2 regions of the Dokdonella ginsengisoli genome follow, and region 2 is predicted to be linked to the other one. Evidence: predicted binding sites of a transcription regulator. Region 2 holds the regulator's gene; the other holds the start of a gene.
The links. Region 2 encodes sigma-54, which starts transcription at its own class of promoters, with help from an activator protein. Its sites were predicted from a motif close to TGGCACGNGCNTTGC; they were not measured.
Positions count from the first base shown of each region.

Region 1: a site for sigma-54 is predicted at 6,942-6,956, ahead of glnA (type I glutamate--ammonia ligase). Genes of this name have one in related genera too.

Region 1 is NZ_JBHSHD010000002.1:110,672-125,287, forward strand. Features, by position in the region: gene ACFO6Q_RS00810 (response regulator transcription factor) at 1-496, opposite strand, end outside; gene ACFO6Q_RS00815 (PepSY domain-containing protein) at 542-790, opposite strand; gene ACFO6Q_RS00820 (tetratricopeptide repeat-containing sulfotransferase family protein) at 897-2,498, opposite strand; gene amt (ammonium transporter) at 2,587-3,999, opposite strand; gene ACFO6Q_RS00830 (P-II family nitrogen regulator) at 4,011-4,349, opposite strand; gene ACFO6Q_RS00835 (TorF family putative porin) at 4,376-5,131, opposite strand; gene glnA (type I glutamate--ammonia ligase) at 5,499-6,908, opposite strand; gene ACFO6Q_RS00845 (undecaprenyl-diphosphate phosphatase) at 7,097-7,891, shown strand; gene phhA (phenylalanine 4-monooxygenase) at 7,922-8,815, opposite strand; gene ACFO6Q_RS00855 (rhomboid family intramembrane serine protease) at 8,881-9,675, opposite strand; gene ACFO6Q_RS00860 (TerC family protein) at 9,728-10,684, opposite strand; gene ACFO6Q_RS00865 (hypothetical protein) at 10,962-11,960, opposite strand; gene ACFO6Q_RS00870 (hypothetical protein) at 12,793-14,013, opposite strand; gene ACFO6Q_RS00875 (hypothetical protein) at 14,173-14,616, opposite strand, start outside.
Region 2 is NZ_JBHSHD010000003.1:290,730-305,345, forward strand. Features, by position in the region: gene murA (UDP-N-acetylglucosamine 1-carboxyvinyltransferase) at 1-513, opposite strand, end outside; gene ACFO6Q_RS03460 (BolA family protein) at 608-853, opposite strand; gene ACFO6Q_RS03465 (KpsF/GutQ family sugar-phosphate isomerase) at 1,121-2,143, shown strand; gene ACFO6Q_RS03470 (KdsC family phosphatase) at 2,250-2,792, shown strand; gene lptC (LPS export ABC transporter periplasmic protein LptC) at 2,803-3,378, shown strand; gene lptA (lipopolysaccharide transport periplasmic protein LptA) at 3,338-4,036, shown strand; gene lptB (LPS export ABC transporter ATP-binding protein) at 4,036-4,755, shown strand; gene ACFO6Q_RS03490 (RNA polymerase factor sigma-54) at 4,982-6,403, shown strand; gene hpf (ribosome hibernation-promoting factor, HPF/YfiA family) at 6,571-6,891, shown strand; gene ACFO6Q_RS03500 (PTS sugar transporter subunit IIA) at 6,925-7,383, shown strand; gene hprK (HPr(Ser) kinase/phosphatase) at 7,585-8,535, shown strand; gene rapZ (RNase adapter RapZ) at 8,529-9,416, shown strand; gene ACFO6Q_RS03515 (PTS sugar transporter subunit IIA) at 9,556-9,948, shown strand; gene ACFO6Q_RS03520 (HPr family phosphocarrier protein) at 10,233-10,502, shown strand; gene ptsP (phosphoenolpyruvate--protein phosphotransferase) at 10,499-12,232, shown strand; gene ACFO6Q_RS03530 (2OG-Fe(II) oxygenase) at 12,302-13,249, shown strand; gene ACFO6Q_RS03535 (hypothetical protein) at 13,260-14,616, opposite strand, start outside.

The DNA.
Region 1 (14,616 bases), on a different contig from region 2:
CGGCGTGCAGCATCAGGTACTCGAGCACCTTGTACTCGTAGCTGGTCAGGTCGACCGTGCCGCCGTTGACGGCGACCGTCTGCGCGGTCGTGTCGAGCACCACCGGACCGCATTCGAGCGTCGGCCGCGACCAGCCGCTGGCGCGGCGCACGAGCGCATTGAGACGCGCCAGCAGTTCCTCGACGTGGAACGGCTTGACCAGGTAGTCGTCGGCGCCGTTCTTCAGGCCCTGCACCTTGTCCTGCCAGCTCGAGCGCGCCGTGAGGATCAGGATCGGATAGCGCTGGCCCGCTTCGCGCAGCTGCTTGACCAGGTCCATGCCCGAGAGCTTGGGCAGGCCCAGATCGATGATCGCGACGTCGAACGGCACTTCGCGGCCCAGGTACAGGCCTTCCTCGCCGTCACCGGCGGCGTCGACCGCGAAGCCGTCGCGCTTGAGCCGCGCGGCCAGGGTTTCGCGCAACGGGGCTTCGTCTTCCACCAGCAATACGCGCATGTCGTTCTCCGTAGGATGTTGCGTCCAGTTCGCGCCGGGCCGGCGTCATTGCTCCGCAGGCACTTGGATGACACGCACCTGACCGTCGCGCGTCAGGATCTTGACGCGGTAGACCTTGCGCTTGCCGACGTTCAAGGTCTGCACCGACAGCACCTTGCCGTCGGCCTGCCGCTGCGCCTGCGCCACCGCCTCCTGCACGCTGACTTCGCGCGCGACGACGGGTGCGGACCCGATGGCCGCGCACGACAGCATCAGGAAGAGCACCAGCAGGCTTGTTCCGCGTCGGGCTTGCATCGTCCTCATCTTAGCCGGCATGCCAGTCCACGCAAAAGCGTAGCGACGCGGCAGTCTCGGCAGATTCCATTGAATTGCGGCTGAATTTCGCGCGCCGGTTCCGGCCTCAGTCGCCGGCGAGCGCAGCGCGCAGCGGCGCCAGGCGTTCGCCGTAGCGCGCCGCGCGTGCGGTGTCGCGATACAGCGGCTGCTGCACCTGCGCCGCGCTGGCGCTGCGCACGTCGCGCCGCACGGTGTGGAAGTCCACGCAGCCGCGCTCGAACGGCAGGCCGCAGAATTCCAGCAGGGCACGGATTTCCGCCTCCGGCGCGGCGAGCAGCGCCTCGTGAGGCTGTACGCGCACGTGCTGCGGGTGGCGCAACTCCCAGAGCCGGCTCAGGCGATCGTAGGCACGCCAGCAGGCACCCAGGTCGGCGAAGTCGTAGGCGTACGTCGCGCGGCCCGGTGCGAACAGCTGCTTGTAGCAAGACCAGCAGGTCTCGAGCGGATCGCGGCGGCAGTCGACGATCTTCGCGCCCGGCAGCATCGCGCGGATCGCGCCGACGAACGTCCAGTTGTCCGGCAGCTTGTCGGTCGAACGCGGCCGGCGCGCGCGCCAGCGCGCCGTGCGCGCGAGATAGTCGCGGCCCAGGCGCTCCCAGTCGGCCGCCGTCGCCTGTGCCGCCCAGTGCGGAAACGGCCGGCCGCGCCGTCGCGACTCCTGCGCGAGGACGATCGGCAGGTCGGGCAATTCGCTGGCGCCTTCGACGAGCGAATGCGCAGCAAGGATCTGCTCGACCAGGGTGGTGCCCGAGCGCGGCATGCCGAGCACGAAGACGACGTCCTCGCCCAATGCCGCCGGGGCCTGCGGCGGCGGCGCGTCGAAAGCCAGGCGGATCGCCTCGATCTCGCGGCCGAAAGCGTCGGCGCTCCAGTCGAGCCGGCGCCGCGCGAGCGCATTCGCGCGTGCGAACGCCGACAGCGCGTCGTCGTAGCGCGCGGCGTCCTCGCAGACCTTGCCCAGCGCGAAGGCGAGCGCCGAACGTGCCTCGTCGCCGAGCGTCGCGTCGCCGGCAAGGCGTTCGAGCGCGGCGGTTTCGTCCGCGTCGAGCCGCACCGTCTTCAGGTCGACCAGGCTGAACCAGGCCTGGTAGGCGCGCGGCCCGCCCTGCCCGACCAGCGTGCGGTATTCGGCGGCGGTTTCGTCGATGTGCCCCTGCGCCTGCAGGCTGCGCGCGACCAGCAGCCGCGCCAGCGCATGCGTGGGCGCATGCGCCAGCGCGCGGCGACCGCAGGCGAGCGCTGGCGCGTGCAGGCCGTGGCGATCGAACTGCCGGCCGAGGCGGAACAGGGTGTCGGCCTCGGCGGGCGCGAGGCGCTCCGCGCGACGCAGCAGGGCCTGCGCCTCGTCCGCGTCGCCGAGGTCGAGCCTGACCTCGGCCAGCTGGACCAGAATCGAGACGTCGTCCGGCTGCCCCTCGAGCGCGCGGCGGTAGATCGCCTCGGCCTGCGCACGACGGCCGCGGCGCTGTTCGAGCAAGCCGTGCAGACGCAGGGTTTCCAGATGCGAGGGTGCCGATGCGAGCGCCGCGGCCAGGGCGCGTTCGGCGCCGTCGGGGTCGCCGCGACGCAGACGCTGCGCCGCCTCCTGCAACGATGCGACGACAGGCGGCGCCAGCCCGCGCAGGCGTTCGGCGGGGCCGGGCGCAAGGCGACTGGCGGAGTTCATCGCGCGGAAGGCCCCGTCTTCGGCGGAAACCGCGCGAGCTTAGCAAAGCGCCGGCGCGGGGGAAGCCGCGCCGGCGCGGACGCCGGACTCAGTGGTCGTAGGCCGACTCGCCGTGCGAGACGATGTCCAGGCCTTCGCGCTCCTGCTCCTCGCTGACGCGCAGGCCGACGAGCAGGTCGGCGACCTTGTAGGCGATGACGGCGACGACCGCGGTCCAGACGATCGTGAGGCCGACCGCCTTGGCCTGGATCAGCAGCTGCGTGCCGATGCCGGGATAGCCGACGGTGCCGGTGACCCAGTCGGTGACGAGGCCGGGGCCGCCGAGCGCGGGGGCGTTGAAGATGCCGGTCAGCAGCGCGCCGCTGATGCCGCCGAGCGCGTGCACGCCGAACACGTCGAGCGAGTCGTCGGCCTTGAGCAGGCGCTTCAGCCCGGTCACGCCCCACAGGCAGATCACGCCGGCGGCGAGGCCGATCGCGAACGCGCCGGGAATGCCGACGTTGCCGGCCGCCGGCGTGATCGCGACGAGGCCGGCGACCGCACCCGACGCGGCGCCGAGCATCGACGGCTTGCCCTTGAGCAGCCACTCGGCGAAGGTCCACGACAGCACCGCGCAGGCGGTCGCCAGATAGGTGTTGAGGAACGCGAGCGCGGCCGAGGCGTTCGCCTCCAGCGCGGAGCCGGCGTTGAAGCCGAACCAGCCGAACCACAGCAGCGACGCGCCGATCATGGTCATGGTCAGGCTGTGCGGGCGCAGCGCCTCGCGGCCGTAGCCGATGCGCTTGCCGACCAGGAACGCGCCGATCAGTCCGGCCACGCCGGCGTTGATGTGCACGACCGTGCCGCCGGCGAAATCGAGCGCGCCCCACTGCCAGATCAGACCGGCGGTGGCGTTGAGGGCTTCGACCTTGCCGGCATCGGTGTAGGCGTCCGGCCCCGGCCAGAACCAGACCATGTGCGCGATCGGCAGATAGCTGAAGGTGAACCAGATCAGCATGAAGATTAGCACCGCGGAGAAGCGGATGCGCTCGACCAGCGAGCCGAGGATCAGGCAGCAGGTGATCGCGGCGAACGTGGCCTGGAACGCGACGAACACCAGTTCGTACATCGGCGTGCCCTTGGAGAACGTGCCGGCCAGCGCGAACGTGCCGGCGGCGGGATCGAAGGTGCCGTGCAGGAACAGGCGCGAGAAGCTGCCGAAGAACGCGTTGCCCTCGGTGAAGGCCAGGCTGTAGCCGTAGACGCACCACAGCACGCTGATCAGCGAGAACACGACGAACACCTGCATCAGCACCGACAGCATGTTCTTGCTGCGCACCAGGCCGCCGTAGAACAGCGCCAGCGCGGGCACGCTCATCAGCAGCACGAGTGCGGTCGAGGTCAGCATCCAGGCGGTGTCGCCCTTGTTCGGCACCGCCGCGGGCGCGCCCTGGGCGAAGGCGAGCGAGGGCAGCAGTTCGCAGGTGGCGAAGACGGTGAAGAGGAACAGTCGGTTTCTCATGGCTTTCCTCCTCAGAGCGCGTCGTCGCCGATCTCGCCGGTGCGGATGCGCGCGGCGTGATCGATGGGGGTCACGAAGATCTTGCCGTCGCCGACCTTGTCGGTACGCGCCGCGTCGGCGATCGCTTCGACGGTCGCCTCGACGCGGCCGTCGGGCACGGCGGTCTCGATCTTGATCTTGGGGACGAAGTCGACGACGTACTCGGCGCCGCGGTACAGCTCGGTGTGGCCCTTCTGGCGGCCGTAGCCCTTGACCTCGGTGACGGTGATGCCGGTGACGCCGGCCTGCGACAGCGCATCGCGCACGTCGTCGAGCTTGAACGGCCGGATGATTGCGGTGATCAGCTTCATGCCACTCTCCTGATGCGTCGATGGGTTCAGAACGTCTTGCCCAGGCTCAGCACGCCGGTGCGGCGGCCGAGATATTCGCGGTAGCCGTTCGTGTAGAGCAGCTCGTCGGCGTTGGTGTCGCAGTAGGCGAGCGCGACGGCGATGCCGTTGGCGAAGTTGCGGGTCACGCCGAGCTTCCAGTCGGTGTAGTTCGCGGCGCCGGAATGCTCGACGCGCTGGTGGCCGACGTGGGCGTTGATCACCCAGCCGGGCGAGAACTCCCAGTTGGCGGAGAGATCGAGGTAGTCGCTGTGCTTGGAATCGGCGAACCCGAACAGGTTCGTGAACGCGTGCGAATACTTCAGCGACAGGAACGACCAGCCGACGCCGACGTAGCCCTCGACGGTGTGCGGGCGCGTGAAGCCGTGCGGGTAGTCGCCGGAGTAGTAGTAGCCGTAGACGCCGAGGTCGAGCTTCCAGTCGGCGTCCAGCGGAATGCGCCAGCCGGCGTAGAGGTCGAGCTCGACGCTGTTGGAGACGTCCTCGCCGAGCTTGGAATAGTCCGACAGCCAGCTGACGTTGCTGCCCCAGGCGCCGACGTACCAGCTGCTCGCGCTGCCGTATTCGACGCCGCCCTGCAGGGCCGGCTCCTGGCCGGTCTGGGACAGGCCGCGAAACAGATAGTCGCTGACGATACCGAGGTTGCCGCTCAGGACCGGGCCGCTCGAAGCGGCATCGTCGGCCTGCACGGGAGAGGACAGCGCGAACGCGAACAGGATCATGGGGCGTGAACGGCCTTTCATGCGGGTTCTCCGGATCGGGACGGATGGCCGCGCCGCCGCTGCCGCGACGCGTACGGTCGCCTCCTGCGCATGGTTCCTGGGGCTGTGTCGCCCCTTCGTTGCCGCTTCCCGCGGTCGGCGCCCGCAACCGGCGCCCCTCCCGTTCGCCGCGATCCGTTCGCGGCGGATGTCCGGATGTTCGATGACGGTGTCTGTTCTTTTCTCCTCGCCCCGCCCTGCCGGAGCGCGGCCACGAATGATCCAATCAACTAACGCATTAGTTGATTGGCCGCAGCGGCCGGGCCGCTGCCGGATGAATCCCGCCGCATGCGCAAACGCAGCGGCGGGTCCGCTGCCGCGCTCCGCGGACGGAGCGCGGCAGGGGCGATCAGATCGCGTAGTACATCTGGTACTCGAGCGGGTGCGTCGCCGCGCGGAAGCGCGTGACTTCCTGCATCTTCAGGTCGATGTAGCCGTCGATGAAGTCGTCGCTGAACACGCCGCCGGCCTTCAGGAACGCGCGATCCTTGTCCAGCGCGTCGAGCGCCTGGTCGAGCGAGTGGCACACGGTCGGGATGTTCTTCTCTTCCTCCGGCGGCAGGTCGTACAGGTCCTTGTCCGCCGGCGCGCCCGGGTCGATCTTGTTCAGGATGCCGTCGAGGCCGGCCATCATCAGTGCGCTGAAGGTCAGGTAGCCGGTGTTGACCGGATCGGGGAAACGCACCTCGATGCGGCGCGCCTTCGGGCTGTGCACGAACGGAATGCGGCAGCTGGCCGAGCGGTTGCGCGCCGAGTAGGCGAGCATCACCGGCGCCTCGAAGCCGGGCACCAGGCGCTTGTAGCTGTTGGTCGAGGAATTGGCGAAGGCGTTGATCGCGCGCGCGTGCTTGAAGATGCCGCCGATGTAGTACAGCGCGGTCTGCGACAGGCCGCCGTAGAGGTCGCCGGCGAACAGGTTCTGGCCGTTCTTGGCCAGCGACTGGTGCACGTGCATGCCCGAACCGTTGTCGCCGACGATCGGCTTCGGCATGAAGGTCGCGGTCTTGCCGTTGCGGTGCGCGACGTTCTTGATCACGTACTTCATCGTGATCAGCTCGTCGGCCTTCTTCACCAGCGTGTTGAAGCGCGTGCCGATCTCGCACTGGCCCGCGTTCGCCACTTCGTGATGGTGCACCTCGACGACCTGGCCGAGCTCCTCGAGCACCTTGCACATCTCGCCGCGCAGGTCCTGGAAGGTGTCCACCGGCGGCACCGGGAAGTAGCCGCCCTTGACGCCGCCGCGGTGGCCGGAATTGCCGCCCTCGAACGACTTGCCGGACGACCACGCGGCTTCTTCCGAGCCGATCTCGTAGAACACGTGCCCCATGTCGTTGCGGTAGCGCACCGAGTCGAAGATGAAGAATTCCGGCTCCGGTCCGAAGTAGGCGGTGTCGGCGATGCCGGTCGACTTCAGGTACGCTTCGGCGCGCTTGGCGACCGAGCGCGGATCGCGCGCATAGGCCTGCATCGTGCTCGGCTCGAGCACGTCGCACTGCAGAAGCAGGGTCTTGTCGGCCGTGAAGGGATCGACGATGGCGGTGTCCGGATCGGGCAGCAGGACCATGTCGGATTCGTTGATGCCCTTCCAGCCGGCGATCGACGAGCCGTCGAACATCTTGCCGTCCTCGAACAGCGACTCGTCGACCGAGTGCGCGGGGAACGTCACGTGATGCTGCTTGCCGAGCATGTCGGCGAAGCGCAGATCGACGAACTCGACGTCGTTATCCTTGATCAGTTTCAACACGTTCTGGGCGGACATGACGATCTCGAAGCGGTAGGTGCCGCGGATACAGCAATGCCTGTGCCAACCCGGAATTCCCCATCTTCTCCAATGAAATCAATACACTGACCTGCAGGATCGGGCATCGATAGCACCAATATGGTGCGATTTTCCCCGGTTTTGCACCAGATTGTTCCCGTCTCCCGTTCGCTCTTCCCCGGACCGCCATGAACGACATCCTGATTCCCGCGCTGCTCGGCCTGATCGAGGGCATCACCGAATTCCTGCCGATCTCGAGCACGGGCCACCTGCTGATCGCCGAACACTGGCTCGGCAGACGCTCGGATGTGTTCAACGTCGTGATCCAGGCCGGAGCGATCCTCGCCGTGGTGCTGATCTATCGCGAACGGCTGTGGCGGCTGGCCACCGGATTCGCCCAGGCCGAGAACCGCGACTACGCGCTGAAGCTGATGACCGCGTTCCTGATCACCGGCGTGCTCGGCTTTCTCGCCACGCGGCTGGGCTTCAAGCTGCCGGAGTCGATCGTCCCGGTGGCCTGGGCGCTGATCGTCGGCGGCCTGTGGATGATCGCAGCCGAATGGTTCGCCGCGAAGCAGCCCGATCGCAGCGCCATCACCTGGCGCGTGGCGGTGCTGGTCGGCCTGGCGCAGGTCGTCGCGGCGATCTTTCCCGGTACCTCGCGGTCAGCGGCGACCATCTTCGTCGCCCTGCTCGCCGGCACCAGCAACCGCGCGGCGGCGACCGAATTCGCTTTCCTGGTCGGCATCCCGACCATGTTCGCCGCAAGCGGCTACGAGCTGCTGAAGTCGATGAAGAACGGCAGCAGCGCGCACGAGGACTGGAGTGCGCTGGCGATCGCGTTCGCCGTTTCGCTGATCACGGCGTTCGTCGCGGTGAAGTGGCTGCTCGGCTACATCCGCACGCACCGCTTCACGCCGTTCGCGATCTACCGCATCGTGTTCGGCGTCGCGCTGCTGCTGATGCTGCCGGCGGCGGCCTGAGACGCGCGACCGCGCGAACGGGCCGCGGCGCTAGACGTCGCCGTCCTGCGCCCAGCCTTCGCCGCTGCCGCGCTGGAACACGCGATCGCTCGCCAGCACGTCGCCGGCCGGCACCGATTCCTGCGCGGCGAGTTCGGCGTACAGCGGCGTGAAGTCGGGCCGCGTCGCGTCGATCAGCTGGTCGAAGCTGTCGATCACGAAGTAGGTCTTCTGGTAGGTGTCGATGCGGTAACGCGTGCGCATGATGCGCGCCAGATCGAAGCCGATGCGGTTCGGCGCCGCCGATTCGAGGCAGTGGATCGACTCGCCCTTCGACGACACGATGCCGGATCCGTAGATGCGCAAGGCGCCGTCCTGCCGGATCAGGCCGAACTCGACCGTGTACCAGTACAGCCGGGTCAGGTTGACCAGCGCCTGCGCGCCGATGCCGTGCGCCTTCACGCCACCGCGGCCGTAGGCCTGCATGTAGTCGGCGAAGACCGGATTGAGCAGCAGCGGCACGTGGCCGAACAGGTCGTGGAACAGGTCCGGTTCGGCGATGTAGTCGATCTGCTCGGGCTTGCGGATCCACCAGGTGACCGGAAAGCGCCGGTTCGCCAGATGGTCGAAGAAGGTCAGCTCGGGCAGCAGACCTTCCACGCCCACGAGTTCCCAGCCGGTCGCCTTCGCCAGCACCGCGTTGAGCTCGTCGAACCGCGGGATCGCGTCGGGCGTCATGCCGAAGCGCTGCTGGTTCTCGATGAATTCGCGGCAGGCACGGCCCTTGAGCACCTCGCGCTGACGCTCGAACAGGGTCGCCCAGGTTTCGTGGTCCGTCCGCGAATAGCTCGACCACGGCTGCTCGACGACGGCCGTGGTGTAGACCGGCACGTAGCCCTTGTCGGTCTGCTGATGTTCGACGCGGCGGGGAGCGCTGGCGTTCATGGCACGTTTCCGGTGGACGGACACGAAGCTTAGCGCGGATCGGCCGCAGCGGCGCCGCGCGCGATTCAGTGCAGCGTCGGCGGGCGGTCGTCGCGCGGGCGCGGCTGGAACACGATCACGCGGCCGTTCGCGCCGTCGTCCGGCGTGGTCCGCTGCCACAGCACCGGCACGTCGCGCGCGCGCGGCAGTTCCAGTTCCTCGTCGACGAGCGGCTCGCCCGCCTCGTCCTCTTCCCACGAATAGCGCTTGCGCGGCGGCAGCGGATCGCGCGCGCGCAGCAGCACGGCGGCGACCAGCCCCGCGACGGCGCCGGCCAGGTGGTATTCGAAACTGACGTTGGCCTCGCGCGGCAGCACGGTCATCAGCATGCCGCCGTAGAGGAAAAACACCACCAGCGACACGACGACGGCCAGACGGTCGCGCCGCAGCAGCCCCATGACGAACAGGAACAGCATCAGGCCGTGCGCGATGCCGCTCGCACCGACATGCGTGGACGAGCGCGCGAACAGCCACACGCCGAGGCCGGACGCGAGCCAGATCAGCGGCACCGCGAGCCGCGCCGCGCGCGGGTAGCAGTACAGGGTCAGGGTGGCGAGCAGCGCCAGCGGCAGCGTGTTCGACATCAGGTGCTCGAACGAGGCGTGCGCGAACGGCGCGGTCAGGATGCCGATCAGGCCGGAGAAGTCGCGCGGCCGCACGCCAAGGTCGTCGAGCGACCAGCCGAGCAGCCAGGCCAGCAGCCAGGCGACCCAGACGCCGGCGAGCAGGGCCGCCGCGCCGAGCACGGCGTAGCGCACGCGCTCGCGATCGTGCGCGACGGCGACAGCGGTCGGTTCGGGAACGGGGCGCGCGAAATCCATGCCCGGCATCATGGGGATGCGCCGCGGCCGGCTCAAGCCCGCGGCGGTGGCGTCAGCCGGCGTCGCGGCGCGGCGGAATGCGCAGGCTGGCGACGATCGAGGCGCCGATCAGCAGCGCGACCACGCCGAGCGCGATGCCGATCGGAATCTTGTAGAAGTCCGCGATCAGCATCTTCGTGCCGATGAACAGCAGCACCGCGGCAAGGCCGTAGCTGAGCAGATGGAAGCGTTCGGCCGCGCCGGCGAGCAGGAAGAACATCGCGCGCAGTCCGAGCACGGCGAACACGTTCGAGGTCAGCACGACGAACGGATCCTCGGTGACCGCGAAGATCGCCGGAATCGAGTCCACCGCGAAGATCACGTCGGTGACCGCGATCAGCATCATCACGACGAACAGCGGCGTGTACAGGCGCTTGCCGTTCTCCAGCACGCTCAGCGCACTGTCGCGGAATTCCCGTGTCAGCGGCAGGTGCCTGCGCATCCAGCGCAGCATCGGATTGGCCTCCAGGTCCGGCTCCTGGTTCGCAGCGAGCAGCATCTTGACGCCGGTGACGATCAGGAACAGGCCGAACAGGTAGAGGATCCAGTGGAACCGCGCGACCAGGGCGGCGCCGATGAAGATCAGGATCGCGCGCAGCACGATCGCGCCGAGCACGCCGAGCATCAGTGCGCGCTGCCTTTGCTCGGGCGGCACCCCGAAGTAGTTGAAGATCATCAGGAACACGAAGATGTTGTCGACCGCCAGCGACTTCTCGACCACGTAGCCGGTCAGGAACTCCAGGCCGATGTCGTTCGCCACGGCGCGCCCGGCGTGGCCGTCCAGCCACCACCACAGGCCGAGGTTGAACGCGAGCGCGAGGCCGACCCAGGCCAGGCTCCAGATCAGCGCTTCGCGGAACGAGACGCGATGCGGGCCTCCGCTGCGCAGTACGGCGAAGTCGACGACCAGCGCCGCGATCACGATCAGCGCGAAGGCGCTCCACAGCCCGGTGGTTCCGATGGTTTGCATGCGATGCTCCGAAAAGACAAAACCCCGCGAGCCGGCGGCGCGCGGGGCCTTTGCGTTTTCGCAGGGCACACCTTCGCCGTAGATCGGCGAAGGTCTCGCTCACAGGTCTCGTCGAGGCCTGCCTGTCGGACCGGAGCCTGGGATTCGCACGGAATCCAGATTCGTGTTGACGATCGCGACAGCGGGAGCTACTCCCCTTCTGCGGGCGCGACGATAACCGTCGCGCGGGCTGCTGACAAGTGCGCTGCGCCGGGCAATCAGCGCGGCGCGCCGGATTTCAGGGAACGAAGGCGACGCGCAGCGCGTACAGCACCGCGATGGCGACGCCGACCACGACCGCAGCGACGACCAGGCCCGCCACCACGCGCATCGCGGTGACGCCCTCCTCGTCGGTACGCGCATTGGCGCCAACGCCGCGAACCTGCTGCCCGACCCAGTCCATCGCCTGGCGCAGCGATTCGGTCGCACCGGCCGGGCGGCGTTCCGCGTTCGCCAGCTGCGAATTCTGCTTGGCGTTCTCGCCGACGTTCTGGCGTGCGTCGGTCAGGTTCGCACGGGTCTTGGCGTCCGCGCCGTCGCGCAGCGCGCGTGCGTCGGCGCGCACCTGCGCTTCGTTCGCCCGCGGATCGTTCGCGGTGCGCGTCTGCTGCTGCTCGGCGGTCTGCTTGGCCAGCGAGCGGTCCATCGCCTCGGCCTGGCGCTTCGCATCGGCCGGCAACTGCTGCGGGTTGCGCAGTTCGTTGTCGCCGGCCGGCATCTGCTGCGGCGGCGCGGACAGCGTCTTGTCGTGCGTCTGTGCATTCGCGGCGGGATTGGAGAGCAGCGCCCCCTGCAGCAACGAGCGCTGCTCCGCGGTCAGCGGCAGCCCGGCTGCCTGCCGCGCCTGCGCGTCGTGCAATGCGTTCTGCTGCTGAGGCTGTGCGTTCTGCGGCTGCGTCGCCTGCTGCGGCAGCGTGGTCGTCTGATTCGCGGCGAGACCGCCGAGCAGGGCCTGCTGCGCCGCGGCCGACAGTCCGGCCGTCAGCACGCCGGTCTGCGCGGACTGCTGCATCGCCTGCGGCGTCGCTGCCGCATTGCCGGCCTGCGGGGCATTGCGCGCTTCGGTGCCTGCAGGCCGACCGGAGGCGCCCGGCTGCTGCGCGCCGTTCGGGACGGTGGTTGCCGCCGGTTCGGTATTGCCGCGCGCGACCGGCGCCGAATCGGTGCGTCCGGGCGTGCCCGGCGGCTGCGTGGTTCGCGGGGTGGTTTCTCCGGGCGCACGCGCGCCCGTATCCACGACCCGCCCCGGATCGCCGCCGGTCGGAGTCGGAGATCCGTTGCGACCACCGGTGTCGAATGGCGAATCCTGAGGGGTCCGAGGCGTGTTCACCACCGGCTGGTTGCGACCGCCGAAGATCAGCGAGCCGAGGCCGGAAACGAGCTGGCCGGTCTGGTTCAGCGTGCCCGAGATCAGGCCGTCGCCGCCACCGCGCCCCTGGTTTCCCCAACCATTGCCGTTGCCATTGCCCCAGCCATTGCCGCGCGGACCGTCTCCATCGCGGCCACCGCCTCTCGGACCGTCATCGCCGTGCGGCCCACCATCGCCATGCGGCCAGCCGTTGCCATGGTTCCAGCCGTTCCCGCCATTCCCGCCGCCATGGAGCGGATCGGTCTGGCCCGGGCCACGGTCGCCGCCGACGGCGTCCGACGGCGAGCCGCCGGTCTCCTTGCCGCCGGTTTCGGCGCCTTCACCGCCCTCGGGGGCGTTAGGCGTGACGGCATTGGCATCCGTCCCTTCCCCGCCCGCCCCCGACTTCGGGTCAGGTTGCTCTCCACGCGGCGGGAAAAGCGTGCTCGGATCCGCCGCACCGCCCTGCCTGGGACCACCCGGTATGCCTATGCTCATGACTGCGCTCCGCGACCCGCCGGCGCCAGCAGGTCAATCGTCAGGCATGTTACGCCCGTACACTTTTGTCGGGACTAGGGAAAACCCGAGGCTCGTGAGCTAGCTCTCAAATCCTGCCGGAAGAGTTCCTCAACCACTCGGCACGTGTATCGCCATGCGATCCTTGCACGCAATACGCGTGCCCCTCCCGCCGCATCGCGGCGAAAGGGGGACCGCAATTTCCTTATTCGCACATCATGCCGTTGGCACTGAACAGCCGGCTATATTCGGCGCTACCGTTGATGACCGGCGCCGACGCAGGCAGACCGCCGTCGGGCGTGAAGCTCATGTCGAGACGGCTGCAGTGCGGGAACGTGAACGTGACCTTGCCCCAGTGCGGGAATGGGCGAGGGCCGCTGATGTAGAAAGCATCCATGGTAATGGAGCGCCCCCCCTCATTGAACGGCGCATTGCCGACCAGCCAGATAGCGTTGCCGTTCTGGTCCTTCGTCAGCAGGTCGAACACGAGCTGGCGTGAATAGGTCGCATCGGCGCCCGTGCCGGTCCATTGCTCGCTGATCTGCACCAGCAGGCCATCATCGGGGCGAGTCTTGCCGACCCACTGTGCCGCCGCATACCCATCGAAGGGGAGCGTATTGAATGCGTCGGGATATTCCGACTGGATCGGCTCGTAGCCCTCGACAGGGACGTCGACGGGATTCACATTGCTGAGCCCCGGATCCACGCGCAGAACGAACGGATAGTTGAAGAAGAACGAGCGATAGCCGACATACGGATAGTTTTCGAGCGAGTAGGTCACAACATCCGGCATCGGCGAATCGAACGCCGTGTCCGAAATGACGGTATTCGGCTCCGAGGCGGGACGCACTCGGCTGGCGTCGTCGAAATCGCTCCCGGACTGCGAGGCCTTGAGCAGCGGGAACGTCACCAGCGTATCGGGGCTGGCATTCGTGTCCCGTGCGAAACTCACCAAGGTCAACGAGTTGGCACCCCCATCACCGTTGTACGGCGTCAGCTCACCACTGCTGCTGCAAGCCAAGCGCCAGACTGTAAGGGTGACGTCTTCCACTCCGACCGGATCCAGCGTGTAGGCGTCCTTGGCCAACAGCGGCACTCGCGCCTGGGCGAGGACGGGACCACTGACCGAACTCGGCAGCGGATCAGCAGCGCAGCTCGGAGGATAAGTACGAAATCCGTTCGCGTGTGGCGTACCAGGACGAGCGTCACCCGCTTTCGCCAAAGCCTTCTCCGTTGCCACGCCCCCACCCTGAGCGGGAGCTGCGGCACGCACGCGCTTGTTCCTTTCCAAGGCATCAGCAGCGACCGCTGCTTGATGGGACTTGATCGCCGAAGGCGAAATTGGAGTCAAGTTGCTGTCGGCAACAGCGGGAATGGCGACGACGCCGGCAGCGAGGGCCAGCGTCAGTGTGGTCAGATTTCGCATCGGTGTATCCCCATCATCATGTCCTCGAAAGCATGGATCACTCGTGATGAATTATTGATGAATCTTAAAGCCTCGGCATGAGAACACATAATTTTCCAGCAGATACATTAATGCCGCCGACGAGCAATCGTCGGCGGCCTCGTCACACCCACAGGCCGCTCAGGGGCAACCCGAGCCAGCGGGAGGATTTCTCCACCCAGGAGGGAAGAAATACGGATCGCAAGAAACCTTCCTCGTCCATACCGCAGAATTCGCTGGTGATGTAAAATCGTCCCCAGAGAATCTGGCATTAAAAGCATGATTCCCAATTGAGCCGACACCCGCTGGAATAATATAAGAGAATCTTACCTTCGTAGGAGATCCCATCACCCATGGCAAATACTGGTTGAATATAGGATACCAAACGTTGACGACCCGGGTATATGTTGTATTTCCATCATCAATTCTAATTCTGTTTACCTTCTGCCCATCCACAAACAGTTCAATATACCCACCGCCTTCGGTGCCTCCGCCGTCCTCCCGGAATTTCTGTATTACATAATCCGGATTTCCGATTACATTCACATCAAAAAATACAGTATCGCCCGGGAAATTCCATTGCTC
Region 2 (14,616 bases):
CATCAGGTTCTCGGTGCCGGTCACGGTGACCAGGTCGAGATTGATGCGCGCGCCCTTCAGGCGCCTGGCGCGCGCCTTGATGTAGCCGTTCTCGACCGTGACGTCGGCACCGAGCGCCTGCAGGCCCTTCAGGTGCAGGTCGACCGGACGCGAGCCGATCGCGCAGCCGCCGGGCAGAGATACGACCGCCTCGCCGAAGCGCGCGACCAGCGGGCCGAGCACGAGGATCGACGCGCGCATCGTCTTGACCAGGTCGTACGGGGCGAAATAGTGCTTGGCCGGGCGCGGGTCGACGTGGATCTTCATGCGCTCGTCGATGACCAGCTCCACGCCCATCTGGCCGAGCAGCTCCATCGTGGTGGTGACGTCGTGCAGGTGCGGCACGTTGCCGATGGTGACCGGGCCGTCGGCGAGCAGGGTCGCGGCGAGGATCGGCAGCACGGCGTTCTTCGCGCCGGAAACCCAGACGTCGCCGCTGAGGGGCTGTCCGCCGTTGATTACGATTTTGGCCATGGGGAGTTTAGGGCTGGGGGCTGAGGGCTGAGGGCTGGTATCTCGAGCGGGATTTCGGGAACCGTGGGTTGCGGGTCCGGCGCAGCGCCGGCCCTCAGCCCTCGGCCCCCGGCCCTGCCTCTTCGGGTGTCAGGGTGCGCAACGACAAGGCGTGGATCTCGCCGCCCATCCGTTCGCCGAGCGTGGCGTAGACCATGCGGTGGCGGGCCAGGGGCAGCTTGCCGGCGAAGGCCGGGCTGATCACCAGGGCCTCGAAGTGCACGCCGTCCGGGCCGTGCACCTCCACCTTCGCCTCCGGCATGCCGCGCTGGATCAGACTTTGCACGGTGGAACTGTCCATCTTGAGCTTTTCTCCGGCCGATGAGGGGGCGCTTGCGAGGCCTGCGCGGGGGCGGCATCCCCGCATCCGGGGCGCCGGCGGCAGGCCCGGCCGCGACGACTGGCCCGCGCTGTCCGTCTGGGGATCGGGCGGCCGGAATCAATCGGGCCGGCGAAGCGGCTACAATAGAGGCGGCGCATGGTACTCAAAATCCAGCAACAGCGCAGAAATTCCGATGTCTCCCATCCATCCAGGACGTTCGCCAGGACGCTAGCGCGCCTCACCACGATGAATGCCCAGATCCTCGCCGCCGTGCGCCCCCTGAACAATCCGCTGCTCGACGCCACCGCCCTCGTGCGCAGCGCGCAGGCGGTGATCACGATCGAGGCGGAGGCGATCACCGCGCTGCACGACCGCATCGACGCGAACTTCCTGCGCGCCTGCCAGCTGATGTTCGAATGCCCCGGCCGCGTGGTGGTCTCCGGCATGGGCAAGTCCGGCCACATCGCGCGCAAGATCGCCGCGACCCTGGCCTCGACCGGCACGCCGTCGTTCTTCGTGCACCCGGCCGAGGCCAGCCACGGCGACCTCGGCATGATCACGCAGAAGGACGTCGTGCTGGCGCTGTCGAACTCCGGCGAGACCGACGAGCTGCTCGCGATCCTGCCGCTGATCAAGCGCCAGGGCATTCCGCTGATCGCGATGAGCGGCAATCCCGGCTCCTCGCTGGCACGCCTGGCCGACGTGCACCTCAACACCAGCGTACCGGCCGAAGCCTGCCCGCTCGGCCTCGCGCCGACGTCGAGCACGACCGCCGCGCTGGTCATGGGCGACGCCCTCGCCATCGCCCTGCTCGAGGCGCGCGGCTTCACCGACGAGGATTTCGCGCGCTCGCACCCGGCCGGCAGTCTCGGCCGCCAGCTGCTGCTGAAGATCGGCGACATCATGCACACCGGGGCGCAGATCCCCACGGTCGGCCCGGAGGTCACCCTGACCGAGGCGCTGGTGGAGATGACGCGCAAGGGCCTGGGCATGACCGCGATCATCGACGCCGAGCAGCACCTGCTGGGCGTCTTCACCGACGGCGACCTGCGCCGTGCGGTCGACGACGACGACATCGACCTGCGCACGACCCAGGTCACGCGCCTGATGACGGTGCAGCCCAAGACGATCACCGCCGACAAGCTCGCGGTCGAAGCCGCCCAGCTGATGGAAGCGCACAAGATTCATGCGCTGTTGGTGGTCGATGCGGACAATCGCGTGGTCGGTGCGCTCAACATCCACGATCTGCTGCGCGCGCGAGTGGTCTAGACGCCGGGATTGGAGATTCGGGATTCGGGATCGAAGACCGCATCGCAATCCGTCGTTGCATGCCGCTCCGATCGATCCGAATCCCCCACTCCCAATCTCCAATCCCGTGCTCCCAAACGATTTCCCCGCCGACATCCGAGAACGCGCCGCCGGCGTGAAACTGGCCGTCTTCGACGTCGACGGCGTGCTGACCGACGGCAAGCTCTGGTACACCGCCGACGGGCACGAGCTGAAGGCGTTCAACGTCCTCGACGGACTGGGCCTCAAGCGCCTGCTCGCCAACGGCGTCGAAGTGGCGGTGATCACCGCGCGGCTGAGCCACGTCGTCACCGAACGCATGGCCGAGCTCGGCGTGGCGCACGTCTACCAGGACCAGAAGGACAAGCGCGCCTGCCTGAACCAGCTGCTGCACGCGTTGCGGCTCGACGCCGCGCACGTCGCCTACACCGGCGACGACCTGCCCGACCTCGCCGCGATGCAGCTCGCCGGGCTGTCGATCGCCGTCGCCAACGCGCACCCGTGGGTGCGCGAGCGCGCGCACTGGCGCACGCGCCTGTCCGGCGGCAGCGGCGCGGCGCGCGAGGTCTGCGACCTGATCCTCGCCAGCCAGGGCAAGGCCGAGAGCGAACTCGCCGCCTTCCTGCGCTGAGCGCGTCGCCATGAGCCGCAACTACTGGCTGACCGTCGCCGTGCTCGTCGCGCTCGTGCTCGGCACCGAATATCTGGTCTGGCTCAATCGCGACCGCACCGACGAACAGACCTTCGCCGGCCCGCCGCGCTCGGACTACACGCTGAGCGACTTCACGCTCAATGCGCTGAACGCCGAAGGCAAGCGCACGTTCCAGATCAGCGGTCCGTTCCTGGCACGGCGCGGCGACGACGCCTCGATCTTCGTGACGACGCCCGACTACCTGCTCGTCGACGGCGGCGGCAATCCGTGGCAGGGCAAGTCCGACTCGGCCTGGGTCAACAACGACGGCACGGTGATGAAGCTGCTCGGCCACGTCGAGATGCATCGACAGCCGGTCGGCAACACCAAGCCGGTCGACCTCGTCACCACCGACCTGACCACCTGGCCGAAGGACAAGAAGATGGAGACCGCGGCGCCGGCCACGATCACGCAGCCGGGCTCTATACTCCGCGGCATCGGCCTGCGCGGCGATCTCAACGACAAGACCCTGGAGCTGCTGTCCGATGTCCAATCGACGATCGAACCGAAGAAACGCCGGAAATAGGCTCGCCGGCGCCCTCTGCACCGCGCTGTGTCTGCTCGCGCCCGCCGTCGCGGCGGCCCTGAGCACCGACCGCCAGCAGCCGATGGACATCAAGGCGGACTATTCCAAGATCGTGCAGGGCAGCGACAAGACGCCGGGTACGACGTTCCTGCGCGGCAACGTGCAGGTACTGCAGGGCTCGATGAAGGCGCACGGCGCCGAGGCGACCATCTACCAGCACCCGAGCAATGCCCGCGACGCGAAAGGCAACGACATCTCCGGCGAGGTCCAGCGCATCGTGCTGGTCGGCAAGCAGGCGCACATCGAACAGCAGCAGGACAACGGCACCGGCCTGATGACCGCCGACGCCGACAAGATCGACTACAACAACGACACCAGCATCGCCGTGCTGACCGGCAACGTCACCGTCGTGCAGCAGGGCCGCGGCACATTCCACGGCGCGCAGATGACCTACAACACCAACACCGGCGAGATGGAGAGCGGCGACAGCGCGCCGGGCAACCGCGTGCACATGGTCATCCAGCCGAAGGCCAAGCCGGCCGCCAAGCCCGATGCGCCGGCAGCGGACAAGCCCGCTGCGAAACCCGTCGATGCACCGGCTGCGGACAAGCCGGCCGACGCGCAGCCGAAGAAGGCCGACACGGACGGCCAGCCCTGATGCTGAGCGCTTCCGGCCTGCGCAAGAGTTTCCGCGGCCGCGCCGTCGTGCGCGATTTCGAATTCTCGCTCGACCAGGGCGAGATCGTCGGACTGCTCGGCCCGAACGGCGCCGGCAAGACGACCTGCTTCTACATGGTCGTCGGCCTGATCGCCGCCGACGCCGGCTCGATCCGCATCGACGAACAGGACGTGACCACGCTGCCGATGCACGCGCGCGCGCGCCTGGGCGTGGGCTACCTGCCGCAGGAGGCGTCGGTGTTCCGCCGCCTGAGCGTGACCGACAACATCCTGGCGATCCTGGAGCTGCGCGACGACCTCGACGCCGACGCGCGAGCGAGCGAGCTGGAAGCGCTGCTCGACGACCTGCAGATCGGCCACATCGCCAACCAGAAGGGCGTCAGCCTGTCCGGCGGCGAGCGCCGGCGCGTCGAGATCGCGCGCGCGCTGGCGGCCAAGCCGCGCTTCATGCTGCTGGACGAACCGTTCGCCGGCATCGACCCGATCTCGGTGGTCGACATCCAGCGCATCGTGCGCCAGCTCAAGGCGCGCGGCATCGGCATCCTGATCACCGACCACAACGTGCGCGAGACACTGGGCATCTGCGAGCGCGCGTACATCATGAGCGAGGGGGCCGTGCTCGCGCAGGGTGCGCCCGCCGACATCCTCGCCAACGAGCAGGTGCGCGAGGTCTACCTCGGACGTGAATTCCGCATGTGAGCGGCGCCGGACGGGCCGGCCGGCCCGTTCGAACGGCACGAATGCCATTGCGAGAAAACGGCGCGGCCGCCGGCGCCGATCGCGACGCAACGCTCGGCGCACACCGAAAGCGCGAACTGCCGCGCCTTTCCTGCATTCCCAATCCCGAATCCCGGCCATAGTCAATCTGCCCGGGCCCTTCGTTTGGCGCTAGGATGGGGGCAGCCAGGCTCCGCCACGTTTTCGGATGAAACCAGCGCTCCAATTCCGCCTCAGCCAGTCGCTGGCGCTGACGCCTCAGCTGCAACAGGCGATCCGCCTGCTGCAGCTGTCGCGCATGGAGCTGGAGCTGGAACTGAATGCGGCGCTGGAATCCAATCCGCTGCTGGACATGGAGACCGGCGACGCCGTCGAGGCCGAGGAAGCCGACGGCGCCGATGCAGCCGAAGCGGCGGACGCGGCGAGCGAAAACGCGGCCGAAGCGCCGGAGACCGACGACCAGCCGCTCGACCTCGAATTCGAACGCAACGAGCATCGCGGCACCGCCCTCGACGAGGACGGCATGGAGCCGCAGGACGCCGAGATCGAGGACCTGCGCGACCATCTGCTCTGGCAGCTCAACCTCACGCCGATGTCCGCGCGCGACCGCGCGATCGCGGCGGCGATCATAGAGGCCGTCGACGACGACGGCTACCTCAGCGAAGACGACGAATCGATCCGCGACGCGCTGGCTTCGCTGCACGTGGTGACACCGGACGAAATCGAAGCCGTGCGCCACCGCGTGCAGCTGTTCGATCCGGTCGGCGTCGCCAGCCGTTCGCTGAAGGAATGCCTCGCCGTGCAGCTGGAGGTGCTCGATCCCGACACGCCGGGACTCACCCTCGCCCGCGCGCTGGTCGGCGAACATCTCGAGGCGCTGGCGCGCCAGGATCGCGCCCGCCTGTGCCAGCGCCTGCACGTCGACGAAGCCTCCTTCGAGACCGCGCTGGCGCTGATCCGCGGCCTGACGCCCAAGCCGGGCGGCAATTTCGCCAGCACCAGCGCCGAGTACGTCGCGCCGGACGCGTACGCGCGCAAGGTCGGCGGCCGCTGGCAGGTCACGCTCGCGCCCGGCTGCCAACCGCGCCTGGGCATCAACGAGCACTACGCCAGCCTGATCGCCAAGGCGCGCCGCGAGGACGCGAACTACCTCAAGGGCCAGCTGCAGGAAGCGCGCTGGCTGATCAAGTCGCTCAAGACGCGTGCGGAAACCATGCTCAAGGTCGCCACCTCGATCGTGCGCGCGCAGGAGGCCTTCCTCGAATTCGGCGCCGAGGCGATGCGGCCGCTGGTGCTCAAGGACGTCGCCGAGGAAGTGGGCATGCACGAGTCGACCATCAGCCGCGTGACCACGCGCAAGTACCTGCACACGCCGCGCGGCACGTTCGAGTTCAAGTATTTCTTTTCCAGCGGCGTGACCACCGTCGACGGCGGCGCGGCGTCCGCGACCGCGATCCAGGCGATGATCAAGAAGCTGATCGGCGAGGAGCAGCCGGCGCGGCCGCTCTCGGACCAGGTCCTGGCGACCGAATTGAATCGACGCGGAATTAACGTGGCGCGGCGTACCGTGGCCAAGTACAGGGAAGCGCTGAACATTCCATCCTCGAACGATCGCAGTCGGCTCGGCTGAACCACGCCATGACAGCACCCCATCCGTTTTTCCAACCTGCAGGAGGGAACGTCGCCGACAGGCGCTTGTCGGAGTTCATGCAGGCCACCCGAACGCCGGGTTTGCGGCACGGGCAGCGGCCTTTCGCCCGGGTCGGCGCGAGCCGCCCACCTCACGAGGAGTTCATCATGCAGATACTAGTCAAAGGTCATCAGGTCGAAGTCACTCCTGCCCTGCGCGACTACGCCGTCAGCAAGTTCGAGCGCATCTCGCGCCACTTCGACCACCTGCATGAATTCACCATCGTCCTCGGCCTCGAGAAGCTGCTGCACAAGGCCGAGGCGACGATCCTGGTTTCCGGCAAGACCCTGCACGCCGACGCGACCGCGGTCGACATGTACGCGGCCCTCGACGCGCTGGTCGACAAGGTCGACACGCAGGTGCGCAAGCACAAGGAAAAGCTCACCGACCACCACGCCGACGCGGTGCGTTCGGCGCGCTACAGCTAAGCCTTCGTCCATCGCGAGATCCCGCACCCGCCCATGCCTTTCCTCGATTTGCTGTCCCCCGAGCGGGTGCGGAGCGGCCTTGTCGCACGCGACAAGGCCGAATTGCTCGCCGAAGTGTCCAACCTTCTCGCCGGCGGCGACGACGACGTCGCCGTCGTGCGCGATGCGCTGGTCGCGCGCGAACGTCTCGGCAGCACCGGGCTCGGCCACGGCGTGGCGATTCCGCACGGCCGCAGCGCCTCCGTGGCGCAGGCCCGCGCCGCCTTCGTGCACCTGTCCGCCCCGATCGACTTCGGCGCCGCCGACCGCCAGCCGGTCGACCTGGTCGCCGCGCTGATCGTGCCGGCCCATTTCACCGACCAGCACCTGAAGCTGCTGGCGGAACTGGCCGAGCTGTTTTCCAGCGGCTCGATCACCGCCGATCTGCGCGCGGCGCCGGATGCGCAGGCGCTGCACGAGGCGTTGAAGAAAGGGCTGAGAGCCGAGGGCTGAAATCGGCGACGCCGCCGGGCGACCGCGGGATGGGCACGGATGCCGGCCGGAAAGCGCCGCATCGACGCCGTCGGCCGGACGCACCTGCGACGTACATCCCTCCCATGTGACGCCATGAGCGCGCGCCCGTACACTGGGCGGAACGATGCCGCCGTCGCGAAGCTTCATGGCCCTCCGCCCTCCGCCCTCAGCCCTGCCCCCATGGACCGCCTGACCGCCCGCCAGCTGTTCGACTCCGTCGGCGAGCGCATGGCGCTGCGCTGGATCGCCGGCCTGCGCGGCGAGAACCGCGCGATCGAGACCGGCGGCAACCTCGCGCGGCGCCCCTCGCTGGTCGGCTATCTCAACATCATCTATCCGAACAAGGTGCAGATCATCGGCACCGAGGAGCTGAACTACCTCGACAGCCTCGATTCGCGCCAGCGCTGGGAGACGGTCGAGAAGATCGTCGCCTACGAACCGACCGCGCTGCTCGTCACCAAGGACCAGCCGGTGCCGGCCGACCTGCGCAAGGCGGCCGAGGAAACCAACACGCCGCTGTGGCACAGCCCCAAGCGCGGCCATGAGCTGCTGACGTATCTTCAATACCAGCTCGCGCGCACGCTGGCACGGCAGATCACCTTGCACGGGGTGCTGATGGAGGTGTACTCGATCGGCGTGCTGATCACCGGCGAGAGCGGCACCGGCAAGAGCGAGCTCGCGCTCGAGCTGATCACGCGCGGCCATCGCCTGGTCGCCGACGACGCGCCGGAGTTCACCCTGATCGCGCCCGACGTGATCGACGGCAACTGCCCCGAGATGCTGCGCGACCTGCTCGAGGTGCGCGGCCTGGGCGTGCTCAACGTGCGCGAGATGTTCGGTCAGACCGCGGTCAAACCCTCGAAATATCTGCGCCTGATCGTTCACTTGAAGCCGCAGAAGCTCGACGCGCCCGGCGACGCGATGACGCGATTGACGGGCGACGTCGGCTACCGCGAGATCCTCGACGTGCAGGTGCCGCAGATCGTCATTCCGGTCGCGCCGGGCCGCAACATCGCGGTGCTCGCGGAAGCGGCGGTGCGCAGCCACATGCTCAAGAGCAAGGGCTTCGACCCCGCGCAGACCTTCATCGACCGACAGGCGCACCAGATGCGCCGATTGCCGCCATGGTAGACACGCCCGCCGACACCGCCAGCCCCACCGATCAGCTGATCATCGTCAGCGGCCTGTCCGGCTCGGGCAAGACCGTCGCGCTGCGCACGCTCGAGGACCTGGGCTACTACTGCGTCGACAACCTGCCGGCCGCGCTGATGCCTTCGTTCGTCCAGGCGCTGTCGCAAAACGCCGCCGGGCTGCGCCACAAGCTGGCCGTCGGCGTGGACGTGCGCAACCGCGCGGAGAACCTCAACCGCCTGCCGCAGATCCTGGCCGAGCTGGCGCAGGCGGACATCGGCTACCGGCTGGTCTTCCTCGACACCCGCGACGAGGTACTGATCAAGCGCTACTCGGAAACGCGGCGCCGCCATCCGCTGTCCGACGGGCTGGGCCTGGCCGACGCGATCGCCGAGGAGCGCCGCCTGCTGCGGCCGATGCTCGCCATCGCCGACCGCACGATCGACACCAGCGATCTCAACGTGCACCAGCTGCGCCGCCTGATCATCACCGAGATGGGCCTGGCCGCCGGCGCGATGACCCTGCTGTTCGAGTCGTTCGCCTACCGCCGCGGCGTCCCCACCGATGCCGATTTCGTGTTCGACGCGCGCTGCCTGCCCAATCCGCACTGGGATGCTAAGCTGAGGCCGCTTTCCGGCAAGGATTCGCCGGTGCGCGAATGGCTCGAAGGCAAGGCCGAGGTCGGCGAGTTCCGCGACGACCTGACGCGCTTCCTGGAGAGCTGGCTGCCGCGCTTCGAGCACGACGGTCGCAGCTACGTGACCATCTGCATCGGCTGCACCGGCGGCCGCCACCGGTCGGTGTACCTGTGCGAACGCCTGGCCGAGCATTTCCGGCAGCGCTACGCGCAGGTGCTGACCTATCATCGGGAGCTGGAGTGATGAAGGCCGGGAATCGAGAATCGGGAATGGAGAATCGGGAATGCGCGCTGCGCTCGCTTGACGGCGCTCGGGAAATGACGGGCCGCTGCTGCCGATTCCCGATTCCCGATTCCCGATTCCCGCGAACCGGGGGCGCGCCATGACCGTCGGCGTGCTCCTGATGACCCACGAATCGATGGGCGCCGCGCTCGTCGGCGCGGCGCGCCACGTGCTCGGGCGCCTGCCGCTGCCGGTCGAAGTGCAGGAAGTCGCTCCGGACGACGATCCGGACACGATGCTGCGCGCCGCCGCGGCGAATGCGCGCGATCTCGACCACGGCGACGGCGTGCTGGTGCTGTCGGACCTGTACGGCGCGACCCCGTGCAACATCGCGCGGCGCCTGCCCGACCTCGGCGTGCGCATGCACTGCGTGTCGGGACTGAACCTGCCGATGCTGCTGCGGGTCCTCAACTATCCGGAGCAGTCGCTCGACGAGCTGGCGCAGACCGCCGCGAACGGCGGGCGCGGAGGCATCGTCGTCGACAACGCGTAGGTGTTGAGAAACGGGCATTGCCGCCCATTTCTCGACATCACGGTCGCGACACGCGGCGCGCGCGAGCGCGCCCGGACGGCGAAGCTGGCCCGAGAGGGCGAGCGTCAGGGATGACGACGCGCGAACAGGTTCGCGCCCTGTGCCTCGCGGAGCGGCGACCGCGCGTCGCCGGCCTGCACACGGTTCTTCCGGCGTTTGCGATCGCCGGAACGGCCCGAAGACGGGCAGGCGCGGGCGGCGCGGCGCGCACGCGGCACCCCTTCCACAGCCACGAAAGGAACGTCATGCTCGAAAGGGAAATCACGATCAGCAACAAGCTCGGCCTGCACGCGCGCGCGTCGGCGAAGCTGGTCCAGCTGCTGCACGGCTTCCAGTCCGGCGCCTTCATCGCCTGCCGCGGCAAGGAGGTCAACGCCAAGAGCATCATGGGCGTGATGATGCTCGCGGCCGGACTCGGCACGCCGATCACGCTGCGCACCGACGGCCCCGACGAGGAAGCCGCGATGGCGGCGATGGTCGACCTGTTCGAGCGCAAGTTCGACGAGGGTCAATGAGGCTCGTCCTGACCGGGACCGGCGCGGCGCGCGGCATGGCGCTGGGCCGCGCACGACTGGAGCACCCGAGCCGCTACCTGGTCGACGAAAGTCCGCTCGCCGAAGGCGACGTCGAACACGAACTGGAGCGCCTGCGCCGCGCGATCGCGCTCGCGCGCGACGAACTGCAGGCGCTGCGCGAGAAGCTGCACGGCACGCTCGCCCGCGAAGTCGCCGAATTCATCGATGCGCACAGCCTGATGCTGGCCGACCGCGAGCTGACCAGCGGCCTGTTCGACCTGATCCGCGTCGGCCGCTACCGCGCCAGCGCCGCGCTGAAGATGCAGCGCGACCGCCTCGTCGCGATGTTCGAGGAGATGGACGATCCCTACCTGCGCAGCCGCAAGGAAGACGTCGAACACGTGATCGGCCGCGTACAGGCCGGCCTCGCGCGCGAGTCCAGCGCGGAGGAGCGCCGCCTCGCCGCGCGCGTCGGCGAGATCCTGGTCAGCGACACGGTGGCGCCGTCCGAGCTGGTGCCGCTGGCCGAGCGCGGCGTGCTCGGCGTGGTGCTTTCCTCCGGCAGCCAGGTCTCGCACAGCGCGATCCTCGCCCGCTCCCTGCACCTGCCGATGATCGTCGCGGCGCACGACGCGCTGTCGCACATCCAGGACGACGACCTCGTGCTGATCGACGGCGAGCGCGGCGAAATCGTCGTACACCCGGCGGCGCAGGACCTGGCGCGGTTCCGCGCCTGGCAGCGCGAGATCGCGCAGAAGGGCAAGCGCCTGGCCCTGCTGCGCGACGCCGACACGCGCACGCGCGACGGCACGACGATCGCCCTGTATGCGAACGCGGAGTCGCCCGCCGACGTGGCGCAGGCGCGTGCGCTCGGCGCCGCCGGCGTCGGCCTCTACCGCACCGAGTTCCTGTTCCTGCAGCGCAAGGAAATCCCGAGCGAGGACGAGCAGTTCCTCGCCTACCGCGACCTCGTGCTCGGCATGGGCGGGCTGCCGGTGACGATCCGCACGCTCGATCTCGGCGCCGACAAGGCCGATGCCAGTGGGCTGGTGCTCGACGACGAGGAAAACCCCGCGCTCGGCGTGCGCGGCGTGCGGCTGTCGCTGCGCCATCCGCAGCTGCTCGCCGTGCAGCTGCGCGCGATCCTGCGCGCCTCCGGCTACGGACCGGTGCGCATCCTCGTGCCGATGGTCTCGGCCGCCGAGGAGATGGTCAGCGTGCGCCGCCTGCTGAAGGAGTGCGCGCGCGACCTGCGCTCGGCCGGCCACGAGATCGCCGAACACGTCGACCTCGGCGCGATGATCGAGGTGCCAGCCGCCGCGATCGCCCTGCCCGGCATGATCAAGACGCTGGACTTCATCGCGATCGGCACCAACGACCTGATCCAGTACACGCTCGCGGTCGACCGCAACAACGATCACCTGGCGAACCTGTACGACCCGCTGCATCCGGCGGTGCTCAAGCTGATCGCACAGACCATCGCGACCGCCGAACGCGCCAAGCGCCGCGTGACCCTGTGCGGAGAGATGGCCGGCGACCGCCGCTACACCGCCCTGCTGCTGGCCCTCGGCCTGACCGACTTCAGCATGCATCCCGGCGTGCTGCTGGAAGTGCGCGAGGCGGTCAACGCGCTCGACCGTGCGCAGCTCCGCGCGCAGGCGCCGAGCCTGCTGCGCGCACCCACGCGCGCGCGCATCGAACGCGCCCTGGCGTCGCTGGGCAGCGGCTGAGCGCAGGATTGCAGCGGCAAGCGGATCGGCAGCTCCCCGCTGCACGCGCGCATGGCATCATGCGCGCCCATGAAGACCCCCGACCTCGCGAGTTTCGTGGCCCCCAGCGTCCTCGCCGACCTCGATCGCCACGCGGCCGCATTCGCGCGCCGCGAACCGTTCCGCCACGTCGTCATCGACGACTTCCTCGACGCCGGCTACGCCGCGCGCCTGCTCGCCGACTTCCCGCCGTTCGAGCGCGGCAACGCACGCAACGAGGCCGGCGAACTCGGCGGCAAGTCAACCGTCGAACGCATCCGCGACCTGGGCGCGCCGTACGCGGCGCTCGACGACCTGATCCAGTCGCCCGCCTTCCTCGGCCTGGTCTCGCGCCTCACCGGCATCCCCGAGCTGCTCTACGACCCGTTCTACTTCGGCGGCGGCACGCACGAGAACCGCGAGGGACAGGACCTCGATCCCCACGTCGACTTCAACCGCCATCCGGTCGAACACTGGCACCGGCGGCTGAACCTGATCGTCTACCTCAACCGCGAGTGGCAGGACGACTGGGGCGGCTCGCTGGAGCTGCATTCCGATCCGCGCTCGCCGGACGACCGCATCACGCTGGTGACGCCGCTGTACAACCGCTGCGTGATCTTCGAGACGACCGAGTGGAGCTGGCACGGCTTCGGCCGCATCGCCCTGCCGGCGGCGCGCCGCGACCTCACGCGCAGGTCGATCGCGCTGTACTTCTATACCCGCGAGCGTCCGCCGGAGGAATCGGCCGACACGCATTCGACCATCTATGTCGACCGCCCCCTGCCGGAACACCTGCGCGCGGGCACGACGCTGACCGAGGCCGACGTCGAGGCGCTGCGCACCCTGCTCGCCCGTCGCGACCAGCACAACCAGCGCCTGTACCGCGACATCACCCGCCTCACGCGCCAGCTCGAACAATCGCAGGCCGCGCTGCAGGGCGGCCGCCTCGGGCGGCTGCGCTACATTGCCTCGCGCGTGCTGGCGCGGCTGAACCGATAGACCCGCGGCGCTACGGAGCGCCGCCGGCGAAGCCGACTCCGCGCAGCACGTAGCTCATCGGCCGGTCGTCGGCGGAGTCGAGCAGGTTGTCGGCGACCAGCCGCACGTGGACGAACGGCCGCTCCGGCTGCGGGCACGTGCTCATTGGCAGAGTCGGCTGCGTGCGTTCGCCGGCGGCGGGATGCAGCACGCCCAGTTCGCAGTCGCCGACCAGCACGCGGATGCCGGGCGGCGTGCCGAGCTGGTACGAACTCGCCTGCGGCAGGAACACGTCCAGCTTGAATTCCGCCTCGCCGGCGTAGCGCAGCAGCACTTCGGTGTCCGGACGCGCCCAGGTCCAGCCGTCGCCCTCGCGGCCGTGGAAGCCGAAAGCGTACGCATAGCCTTCGCTCTGCACGTCGAAGTAGCCGCGCACGGTGGCCGGATCGACCGGCGTGAGGTCGAACGGGTCGCGCACGCGGTCGGTGGTCAGCTCGAACACGCGCAGGTCGAGGCTTTCGGCGACCAGCTTCCAAGGGAAGCGCCGCAGCCAGTAGCGTTCCGCGCCGGAAGTCCACATCGGCGGATCGGCGAGCAGGTAGACGCGCGACTGCGCGGCGAGGTCCGCAGGCAATTTCGCGTTGAGGTCGTCGATGTGCCGCCCCGAGTACAAGGCGACGGCCGGCAGCGAATACCAGCCCGCGCCGTACAGCGCCGCCTCGGCCGGCAGGCTGCCGATCGCCGCCAGATCCCGGTCGAGCAGCTCGCGCGACGCCGACGACGCCCAGTTGCCGGAATCGCCGAGGCTGGACCACGCCAGACCGGCCTGCAGCGCGATCGCCGTCGCCGTCGCCGCGACGAGCGGAGCGCGGTACCGCGCCCGGGTACGCTCCCTCCACAGCAGCGCAACGGTGAACGTGGCCAGCATCTGCAGCACGAGCACGCCGTTGAAGACGCGCCGGTACCAGGCCTTCTGCGTCGGCGTCACGCCGAGCCACCAGCAGAAATAGATCAATGCGAACACGGCCAGCGTCAGCACCAGCGGGCGCGCGCCGCAGCTCGCCAGCCGTCGGCGCAGGCCGGCCAGCAGCAGCGCGGGCAGCACCAGCCACGCGGCCAGCAGCCAAGGCGCGAGGCCGACGCCGGCCGCCAGCACCTGGAAATGCGCGGCGATCTTGCCGGCAAAGGCACCCGTGTCGTCGAAGCCCGTGCGCACGCCGGCCTGCTGCTGCACCGACTGCCATTCGTCTTCGAGCCAGGCCTTCCACAGCGCCCAATCGCCGATCGCGAAACCGCGCCACACCTCGTGCAGCAGCAGCGGCGCCAGCGCGCCGGCCGCGAACGCGGCGAGCAGGGCCGGGACCGGTCCGAGGCGACGCTGCCGCCGC